Regions from separate parts of the Stappia sp. genome, predicted to be linked through region 3. Evidence: riboswitches for the same ligand, from Rfam matches in the RefSeq annotation. Region 3 holds a riboswitch; each other region holds the start of a gene.
What was found. A riboswitch is a leader RNA that binds a small molecule or an ion and turns the genes downstream of it on or off. The one in region 3 is predicted to bind cobalamin.
Positions count from the first base shown of each region.

Region 1: linked by a shared signal. The riboswitch ahead of ABL312_RS09565 (ABC transporter substrate-binding protein) and the one ahead of ABL312_RS09045 (CbtB domain-containing protein) in region 3 are both predicted to bind cobalamin.
Region 2: linked by a shared signal. The riboswitch ahead of cobU (bifunctional adenosylcobinamide kinase/adenosylcobinamide-phosphate guanylyltransferase) and the one ahead of ABL312_RS09045 (CbtB domain-containing protein) in region 3 are both predicted to bind cobalamin.

Region 1 covers NZ_CP157793.1:2,183,751-2,187,016, forward strand. Annotated here, with positions in the region: gene ABL312_RS09555 (cobalamin-binding protein) at 1-345, shown strand, start outside; gene ABL312_RS09560 (DUF1289 domain-containing protein) at 342-1,226, shown strand; cobalamin riboswitch at 1,421-1,627, shown strand; gene ABL312_RS09565 (ABC transporter substrate-binding protein) at 1,786-3,266, shown strand, end outside.
Region 2 covers NZ_CP157793.1:1,109,927-1,113,192, reverse strand. Annotated here, with positions in the region: gene cobN (cobaltochelatase subunit CobN) at 1-178, opposite strand, end outside; gene cobW (cobalamin biosynthesis protein CobW) at 204-1,304, opposite strand; gene cobU (bifunctional adenosylcobinamide kinase/adenosylcobinamide-phosphate guanylyltransferase) at 1,301-1,858, opposite strand; cobalamin riboswitch at 1,986-2,210, opposite strand; tRNA gene ABL312_RS04875 (tRNA-Asn) at 2,437-2,512, shown strand; gene ABL312_RS04870 (leucine-rich repeat domain-containing protein) at 2,693-3,266, shown strand, end outside.
Region 3 covers NZ_CP157793.1:2,057,834-2,061,099, forward strand. Annotated here, with positions in the region: gene ABL312_RS09025 (BCCT family transporter) at 1-63, shown strand, start outside; gene ABL312_RS09030 (hypothetical protein) at 50-196, shown strand; gene ABL312_RS09035 (hypothetical protein) at 212-847, opposite strand; gene ABL312_RS09040 (CbtA family protein) at 983-1,693, opposite strand; gene ABL312_RS09045 (CbtB domain-containing protein) at 1,706-1,876, opposite strand; cobalamin riboswitch at 1,906-2,155, opposite strand; gene ABL312_RS09050 (DNA-formamidopyrimidine glycosylase family protein) at 2,200-2,997, opposite strand; gene ppsA (phosphoenolpyruvate synthase) at 3,140-3,266, opposite strand, start outside.

The sequences.
Region 1 (3,266 bases), 130 kb from region 3:
ATCACCGGCATCGGCTGGGTGTCGGAGCTGATCGGGATCGCGGGCGGGCGCGAGGCCTTTCCGGAACTGGCCGGCAAGGACAAGGCAAGGGACCGCATCGTGACGCCGGATCGGGTGATCGCGGCCGCGCCCGATGTCATCCTCGCCTCGTGGTGCGGCAAGAAGGTGCGTCCCGAGAGAATCGCGGGCCGGCCGGGCTGGGACACCATTCCGGCGGTGCGCACCGGCCGCATCACCGAGATCAAGTCGCCGCTGATCCTGCAGCCCGGCCCGGCCGCGCTGACCGACGGGCTCGACGCGATCCTCGCCGCGCTCGCCCCGCCCCCGGAGAGGGAGACCCCATGACAAACGCCAGCCCGTGTGTGGGAACCTGCAAGCTCGACCCGGAGACCGGCTGGTGTCTGGGCTGCGCGCGAACGGGCGACGAGATCGCCGGATGGGGCAGCCGGACGCAGGCGGCGCGCGCGGCGATCTGGGCGGCCCTGCCGGACCGGTTCGCACAACTCGGCGTCGCCTGTCGCCGCCTCCCCTGGGATACGGACGAGATCCGCGATTTCGTGATCTGCTCCCTGCGGGACGTTACGGGAACCTGGGTCACCGGCGTCGTCGGCGCGGTGGCGGAGTTCACGGCGCCACCGGGATCCAGGACGCGGGTCTCCCGCGACGGTCAGGACATCGTGGCGGTGACCGATGGCGGCGCGCTGCGCTTTGCGATCGACGACGACGTGCGCGCGCTCACCTTCGATCCGCCCGAGACGCCGCCCGAGCGCCAACGAATTCTTCTCGCGGTCACGCGCGAGCGGAGGCGCCCGCCCGCCGCGTCGACGGTCTCCGCGCTTGGACAGGACACCGGGGCAATCGACGCCGAGGCGCGACAGGCGCATCTCTTCGATCTGGGCCTGGGGCGCAAGGAGGCGCGCTTCTGCCTGCGCTGCGACCCCGGTGCGGCACGCGATGCGCTGGCCTCGGTATGCGGCACGCGGCCGGACGAGGCTCTTCCTCGCATCGGCGCGACCCTCGTTGCGCGAAGCCCGACGCGCGTCGTCGAAAGCGCGCTCGGACGCATCGAGGTGGCCACGCCGATCCCGTCCCCGGGCAGCAGCTCTCCGGCGGGACCGCACACGCATCTGCTGCCGGATCATCTCGCCACGGGCCGCGCGCTGCCAGCGGGCATGGATCTGCCGCGCGCCTATCTTCCAGGAGCGCTGTTCCACCCGGCGCGCTGAAGACGCGCGCGAGGCGCCATCCCTGGGGTCGCAGGCGCGCCGGCCCTCACTGGGGAGTGGCCGGTCCCGGCGCGGGGCAGGCGCGGGGCATGGGGCGTCCCGCGCCGCTGCCCGCTCTTGCGCCATCCATCAAAGCGCGCGCTGTCCACTGGAGGCTTGGAAATCCGGATTGACCGGCGCCATGGTTTGGCATCTTCTGGCGACCGTCAGCAGGTCGTCACTTCCCGGTGACGCTAAGAGGGAACGTGGTGCGGGCGATTGCCGCCCCAGGCCACGGCTGCCCCCGCAACTGTAAGCGAAGCGTTGACACCCGATATGCCACTGGCCGCGGCGCGGCTGGGAAGGCGGGTGCCAACAAGGCTTCGTGAGCCAGGAGACCTGCCTGCTGAGGAACATCAATCGACCGGGCGGGGTGTCCTGGTGGGAGTGGACCGATGCATGACGCCGCAGCGGCGCAACCAGCGCCATTGATCCGTAAGGTGCCAGCGATCCGTGCGATCACGGCGCCGTGCGTCCCGACCTGCCCCCCGGCCACATTGCGGTCTGTGGGCAGGCGATCATGGATACCGACGACAGGCTGACGCTCTCCATCTGTCTGCGCTGCCGCGACGGGCGCGAAGAGCGCGACTTCGACCTCGACCAGAGGGGCGGTCGCCGTCTGGCACGCGCCGTCGCCTCGGTGTTCGGCGGAAGTCGCGCCGCCCGGCGCGGGGTCCGCTTGCGCGGCGTCAACTGCATGAGCCAGTGCAAACGGCCCTGCACCATCGCGCTGACCGGGCCGGACCGCTTCACCTACCTCTTCGGCGATCTCGCCCCGGACCTCCACGCCCGTGACGTTCTGACCGTTGCCGCTGCCTATGCCGACGCACCGGGCGGATTTCTGCGACGGCCCGACCGTCCGGAGGTGCTGCGCGCGGGCATCCTGGGGCGCATCCCGCCCATCGCGTTTTCAGGCGACCAGGTGGAACCGCTTGCCCCTGCATCCCCACGCCCACACACACCCACACCCACACAAGGAGACCAAGGGAACATGAAACTCTTCGCCATAGCGAAACTGGCAGCAACAGCGTCCGTCGCCGCCGCGCTGCTGTCACCGGTCGCCGTGCTCGCCGACGAGGTGACCATCGGCCAGACATTCATCGCCCCCGGCCTCGACCCGGCCGAGGGTTCCAACGGCTGGGCGCTGGTCAGCCACGGGATCGCCGAACAATTGTTCCGCGTGTCTCGGGAGGGAGAGGTCGTGCCGAACCTTGCGGCATCGGCGGCACGGAACGACGACGGCACCTGGACCGTGGAACTTGCGCCGAACCGGTTCTTTTCCGACGGGACGCCGGTCACGGCCGAGGCGGTCGCCACGGCGCTCAACCGCACCGGCGAAGCCAACCCCTCGGCCCGCGCAACGGCCGGGCGGCTGACCTTCACCGCCGTGGATGCGGACACGCTGACGGTCGCGACGGCGCACCCCACCGCGATCCTGCCGTCGATCCTCGCCGAATGGGCCTTCACCGTCTATCGCATGCAGGGCGATACGCCGATCTTCACCGGCCCGTTTGCCGTGGCGGAGTTCGAGCCCGGCGGTTCGATCGACATGGTCCCCAACGCGCATTACGCGAACGCCGACGCCCGGCCCGACATCACGCTGCGCCGTATCGCGGATGGGCAGTCGCTGGCGCTCGCCTTCGCCTCGGGCGAACTGGACATGGCCTTCAACCTTCCGGTCGAGACGCTCCCGATGCTGGACGCCGCCGAGGGCGAGACCGTGTCCTTCCCCGTCGCCTATCAGTACATGATGTGGATGAACACGCGCAGCCCGGTCCTGGCCGACCCGCGCGTGCGCCGCGCCATCGATCTCGCGATCAGTCGTGACGACCTCGTGGCGGCGGCCCAGGCGGGCGTGCCGGCGACCGGCGCCTTCGCGCAAACCTTTCCCTTCGCGGCCGAAGGTCCGCTTCCGCACGATCCTGACCGCGCCGCCGCGCTGCTCGACGCGGCCGGCTGGACCATGGGCGAGGACGGGGTGCGCGTGCGTGACGGCGAGCG
Region 2 (3,266 bases), 950 kb from region 3:
GGAAACTGGCAAGCCGCAACCCCGGCGCCCGCTCCCCGAGCCGCTCGGCGGCGGCCGCCAGCGCCGACAGCTCCGTGTCGGCGGCCGACAGGACGAGAAGATCGGCGGGCGACTGCTCCAGGTCGACCGCCTCGTCGCCCTGATCGATCGCCCCGCTGCGGCCGGCGAGAATATGCATGCGCGCGCCCCGTCCGATGCCGGCCTCAGGCGGCGTCCGCCTCGGCGAGCAGTCCACGCACACGCGCGACATCGAAGCCGGCGACCCCGATCGCCACGAGATGGCCGGGCGCGCGCGCGTCGCGGGCGAACCATGCCTCCACCCGCGGGCCGACCGCCTGCACCATGGCGGGTGCCGCCTTGCCAGAAACCGCGACGGCACCCTTGATCCGCAAGACGCCGGGAAGCGCCATCGCGGCGGCGACGCGCGCCTCCAGATCCTTGAGCGACGCCACGGCAGGCACCGCGATCACATGGCTTTCGAAGTCGTCGTGATCGTGGTCGTGATGATGGTGATGATCGTGGTCGTCGTGATCGTCGTGGTGGTGGGGGTGGTGACCGCTCTCGTGATGGCTTTCGCGGCCCGTCATGTCGTCTTCCGAGGCGCTGCCGCGCCCGAGCAGCACGTCGGCCGAGAGGACGCCCTTTTCCGCCGCGACGATCTCCACCGCCGGGCGCAGACGCGCGGCGACCTTCGCCCGCACCGCCTCCAGCGCGGCGGCGTCGACCAGATCCGCCTTGTTGAGCACCACGAGATCGGCGCAGCGCAGCTGGTCCTCGAAGAGTTCCTCGACCGGGCTGTCGTGGTCGAGCGCGTCGTCGGCCGCCCTTTGGGCCGCGACCGCCGCCTCGTCGCTGGCGACCCGGCCTTCGGCCACGGCGGCCGTGTCGACCACCGTCACCACCGCGTCGACGGTGACGCGCGTCTTGACGCTCGGCCAGGAAAAGGCCCGCACCAGCGGCTGCGGCAGCGCCAGCCCCGACGTCTCGATGACGATGTGATCGGGCGCCTCGTCCCGGTCGATCAGCATTTCCATGGTCGGCAGGAAATCGTCGGCCACCGTGCAGCAGATGCAGCCGTTGGTGAGTTCCACCACATCGTCGGCCGCGCAATCGGGATCGGCGCAGCCGTCGACCAGCGCGCCGTCGAAGCCCATGTCGCCGAACTCGTTTACGATGAGCGCGATGCGCTGCCCCCTGGCCTCGCGCAGGAGGTTGGCGAGCAGTGTCGTCTTGCCCGCCCCCAGAAAGCCGGTGACGATGGTGGCGGGGATTTTCGGCTTCGGCGCCTTTGCGGATGCGGTCATAGGCGGATCTCCGGTTGGCTGGCGTTCGGTTTGAGGACGAGCGGCAGGCCGGCGGCGACGAGCACCGCCGCCTCGCAGGCCTGGGCCATCATGCGGTTGAGGCGGCCCTGTTCGTCGCGGAAGCGCCGGGCGAGCGCGTTTTCGGGCACGATGCCGGAGCCGACCTCATTGGTGACGAGCACCACAGGCCCGGCCGCGCCGCGCACGGACTCGGCGAGCGCGGCCACCTCGGCGGGGATATCGGCTTCGGCGAAGAGACAATTGGACAGCCACAGCGTCAGGCAGTCGACCAGCACGGCGCGATCGGGCGCGGCCTCGCGGGCGATCACCTCGGCGACGGCGCGCTGTTCCTCGATTGTCGTCCACCCGGGGCCGCGCTGATCGCGATGGCGGGCGATGCGCGCCTCCATCTCGGCATCGAAGGCGCCGCAGGTCGCGACATAGACGGGCTCGCGGCCGCTGGCACGGATGAGCCCTTCGGCGAAAAGGCTCTTGCCGGAGCGCGCGCCGCCGGTCACCAGCACGCTGCGCACGGCCGGGGCGGCCTCCGTCATGGCGCGGCGCGCGACGCGGCCGGGACACGGCCCGGCGGGTGCGGGAACGGGAAATCACCTGCGCCGGGGGGAGGCCCGGCGACTGCGAGACGAATCATGGAGCCCTCCTGCCGTCCACCCGACGGCGCGTGACGCGGTTTCGGCCGGCTCGTCTCCTGGCTTACGGGTCGTCGCCCGGCCCTGCCCTTCCCGGGCTTGTCGCCCAGTGGTCATGCAGGAAGGCTCGCCGCTCACAGTTGCGGGGGCAGCTGCGGATTCGGGAGCCCTGATTGGGTCCTCCCCCACCGCATTCCGAATTTCTCCTCCCGCGGACTTCGTCCGCTGCGGGAAGACCGGACATGCCTATCCTTACCGCGCCGGACGGGCTTCAACAAGAGCGGGCACGCACGCCACGCGCCGCGCCGCCCACTGCAAACCTGCAAGCCCGCGCACCGACAACCGCGCCGCCACCCCATGGCGCTGCCGCGATGGCCAACGCCCGCGCTGTGGAAAAGTTTTCCGACAAAAGGCTTGGCAAATCGGGACGGGATTTGCTAGAAGCTCGCCACCGACGCGATGCACTGCATCGCCAAGCGTGATCCCCGGTAGCTCAGTTGGTAGAGCAAGCGGCTGTTAACCGCTGGGTCGCTGGTTCGAGTCCGGCCCGGGGAGCCACCACGCTCCTGTTTGATTGTCCTCCCGACATTGACAGATCTTGACCACGCCGCGCATTGACGATGCTGCGGCCTTATGCGTTATCCCGCCTTTCCTGCCTCTTACCCGTGTCCGTTGCGCCTGTCGTCGGCCGTATGCTGTGATCGCGGCATTCGAGTCGTCGATTGAAGGATATGGGCATTGTCTGACAAGGATCGGATGGCCGCCGGAGAGGAAGAAGCCCGGCGCCGGATCGCGGCGTGCAAGGCAGCCCGAAACGAGGAGCTCGACCTCGGCGGTCTGGCCTTGCAGGCGTTTCCGCCGGAGGTTCTGGAGTTGACATGGCTGAAACGGCTCTTTCTCGGCCTGTCGGCAAACGCCCGGAAAATGCCGTGGTTCAGAGTCACTGAAGACGACAAACAAACAGCGAACGTGTTTCAGACGTTACCAAGCGAATTTTCATCCGCGCTATCGCGTCTGGAAGTGCTTGACCTGAGTTGGTTGCCAATTTCAGACCTGTCCCCGCTTCACGACCTTGATCACATGCGGGGTCTAAACTGCGCCTTCACACTTGTGGACAACCTCTCGCCACTTCGAAAATCCGCGAACCTCGTTTACCTCGTGTGTGATCACACTAAGATCCGCAATCTCAAGCCGGTCACAGATCTCCCTCAATTGCTGGGCCTCACTTTCTCGCATACATCGATCACAGATCTAACTTCTATCGATAGCCTAAGAAACCTGCAAATACTCGACTTTTCAGAAACGGCGGTGA
Region 3 (3,266 bases):
CTGCTCGTGGTGTGCTTCCTGCGCGCCCTCGGCCAGGAAGGATCGCGCCATGCTGATCGGTGACCTGCTCGACACGCTGCTCAACCTCGGCACCTTCGCCTTCATCGGTGCGATGATCTGGATCGCGACCCGCAAGCTGCCCACAGCGGAGGAGAAGACGTCGGACCGCGACGCCTCCGACCGAAACAAGACGTAGCACCGCTCCCCGGCGTCAGGATCCCCCGTCGACCGTGACCTCGCCGGCCGTCACCTCGGCGGACAGCGGCGTGTCGCCGACGGCGATCTGCCGGTGATCGTTGGTCGTCAGCGTGACCTTGACGCGGGCCCCTTCGGGCAGCGCATCGAAATGCATCCAGGGCGCATAGAGCCGCGCGACCTTCTCGCCATCCACATAGACATGGGCGTGCCCCTCGCCGGGCACATGCGGCCCGCTCGCGCGCTCGGGCGCGAAGCGAAAACCCGCCGTCTCGACATGCAGGTTCCAGCCGGCCGACGCACCGCGGGCGAGCGACACATCAAGCGTCGGCGCCCCCGGTCCCGGCGGCACCGAAAACACCTCGTCGTGGCTGTGGGCAGCGGCGACCGCGCCCTGAGAGGTGCAGATGTCGAACAGGGAATCGTCCGCCCGCGCGACCGGCTGCGACAACAGGGCGGTCGCATCGGCGCGCGGCTGGGCAAAGGCGGCGGCGGACCGCGCGTGCCCGTGAGCCACGTGTCCCGCACCAGCGTGCCCGCCCGGACCGTGTTCGTGGCCATCGAGGGTGATGCCATTGCCGGCGGCGGCGACGAAGCCGATGCCGCCGCCGAACAGGAGACCGATGCCGAGAAGGGCAAGTCCACGGTCCATCTCACAGTCTTTCCATCTCGGATCGCGCCCCGCGCCGATCCGGTTGCGTCACCCCGGGAGCGCTGCGGCGGTCGACCGTTCCGGGCGCGGGGAAGATCCCGGCGCCCGGAGGTGTCCCGTGTCCCGTGTTCCGCGTCAGGACCCGGCTTGGGCGGTCTGGGCCGCGCCGGCGCGGGCGCCCTCGCGCTGCCAGAAGTATCCGGCGAAACAGCCGAGGAGCACCCAGGCGGCAAGGCCGATCCCGAAGGCGCGGGCGGCGAACAGTGCCCCGATCTCCGTCGGCACGGGTCCGGTGAAGACGTCAGGTTCCGGCGCGCCGATGACATGCGGGGCGAGCAGCAGCACGGCGGCCGCGCCCCAGGCCACGAAGCCGCGCCCGAAGGCGATCAGCCATATGGCCAGTCCGGCGGTCGCAACGGTGGCGAACCACCAGATCTGCCGGTCGAAGACATCGGCCGCCGCCACGCCCGGCACTTCCGGCGCGAGCGAAAAGCCCGGCGCGAAATGCACCGCGACGAAACCGGCGATGCCCCAAAGAATGCCGCTGCGCGCGGTGATCCGCGTGCCCCGGCTTTCGGCATGGGCCATCAGCGCCACGAGGATCAGCGCGTAGCCGGTGTAGGTGAGCATGGTGAAGAGCACGCTCAGCCCGTCGCGCAGCGGGTCGAAGGCGAGAACGTCCTGATGGGCACTGACGGGGGTGCCCCCGAAATGCACGAGGGCGCCCGATTCATAGAGTTCCGCGTGCAGCAGAACAGGTTGCACGAAAGCGAGCTGCAGCAGGGCGGCGATCAGCCCGGCCGCAGCGCCAGCGAACACGGCGCTGGCAACGATGCGGGAAAACATGGCGCGGCGGCGTCAGTGACAGGGGAAGCCGGTCGCGTGGCGCACGTCATGCGCCGCGTCGTGCAGCGCGCTTGCCTGGACGTGGCCCGTCACGGTGACGATCGCCAGCCCGAACAGGGCGGCCAGAACGATCCCGGCAAGGCCGGAGCGGCTCGCCGAAGCGGTCGAAACATGTGCAGTCATGATGCCTCCTTGCCGTCACACCCGACGGCCGGTTGTCGTGATCGCCTGGCAGGTCTCCTGGCTCGCGGGTCACGGCTTCCGCACCACCTTCCCCGGACGCCCGGCGGCGCATCGCGCCACGGACGGATCCGAGTGGTTTAACGGGCGGTCGCTCTCCGCATACAGTCGCGGGGGCGGCTTCGGCATCGGGCCCCCGACATGGGTCGGCCCTGTCCGAATTCCCTATTGAGTTCGGCGCGCTCAGGCGCGCTTGCGAACACCAAGCCCGATCAGCCTACACGCTTTTCGGGCGCTGACAAGCGCCGGCACCACCCGCGCGCGCCTCAGTCGGGCGCGGCGGCCGGCGCGGGCTGGCAGGCGGGGCAGACAAAGGCGCGGCGCGCGTCGAGCTCGATCCGGGCGATCGCGCCGCCGCAGGCCGGGCACACGTCCTTGTTGAAGATATTGACGCGCTCGCGGTAGCGCCCCTTGCCCGGCGGGGCGTCGTCGATCGTGACGATGGCATTGCGCCGCACCCCGATCTCCAGCAGATGCACCGCGTCGGCCCAGATCCGCTCGAGCGCCGCGCGCGGCAGGTCCCGCCCCGGCGTATCCGGATGAATGCCCTGCCGCCAGAGGATTTCGGTGCGGTAGATGTTGCCGATACCGGCCATCACCGATTGGTTCATGATGAGCCGACCGATCCCGGTCCGGCTGCGGGCGATGCGCGAGAACGCCCGCTCGGGGTCGGCATCGGCCCGCAACACGTCCGGGCCGATGCGCGCGACCACGGCCGAAAGCCCGTCGGGATCGAGCACCTCGCAGATCGTCGGACCGTTGATGTCCACCAGATGCGTGTCGCCGACGAGGCGCACCCGCACCGCCCCGACGGGGTCGGGCGCCGGCAGCCGACGCTTGCGAATGCGCCCGAAGAGGCCGAGATGCACATGCAGGACGTCACCACCCTCGAAGCGGTAGATCAGATGCTTGCCGAAGGCCTCGACGCCCGTGCAACGGCGCTCGTCGAGCCGGGCCGCGCCCTCGGAAAAGCGCCCCTGCGGCGAGGACACGGCCAGCACGGAGCCGGCGAACAGGCGATGGTGATCGCGCGCGGCGCGATGGATCGTATGCCCCTCGGGCATGGCACCTCCGGAATGAGACGAAGCGCCGGCGGGATGACGCGACAGGTCGGGCGGGAGCGCGGGATACCGCGCCCTTCTCTACGACGCGCCCCGGCGATTCGGATCAGCACCGGCCGCGCGCGCCCTGGATGCCCGGTCCGCCTCAGGCGTCGCGCCGCCCGGCTTCGGCCGCCGCCACATGCCGTTTGACCGCGACGAAGCTGTCCGGCGTCACCGACAGGGAGTCGATGCCGCAGCCCACGAGAAAGCGGGCGAACTCCGGGTGATCG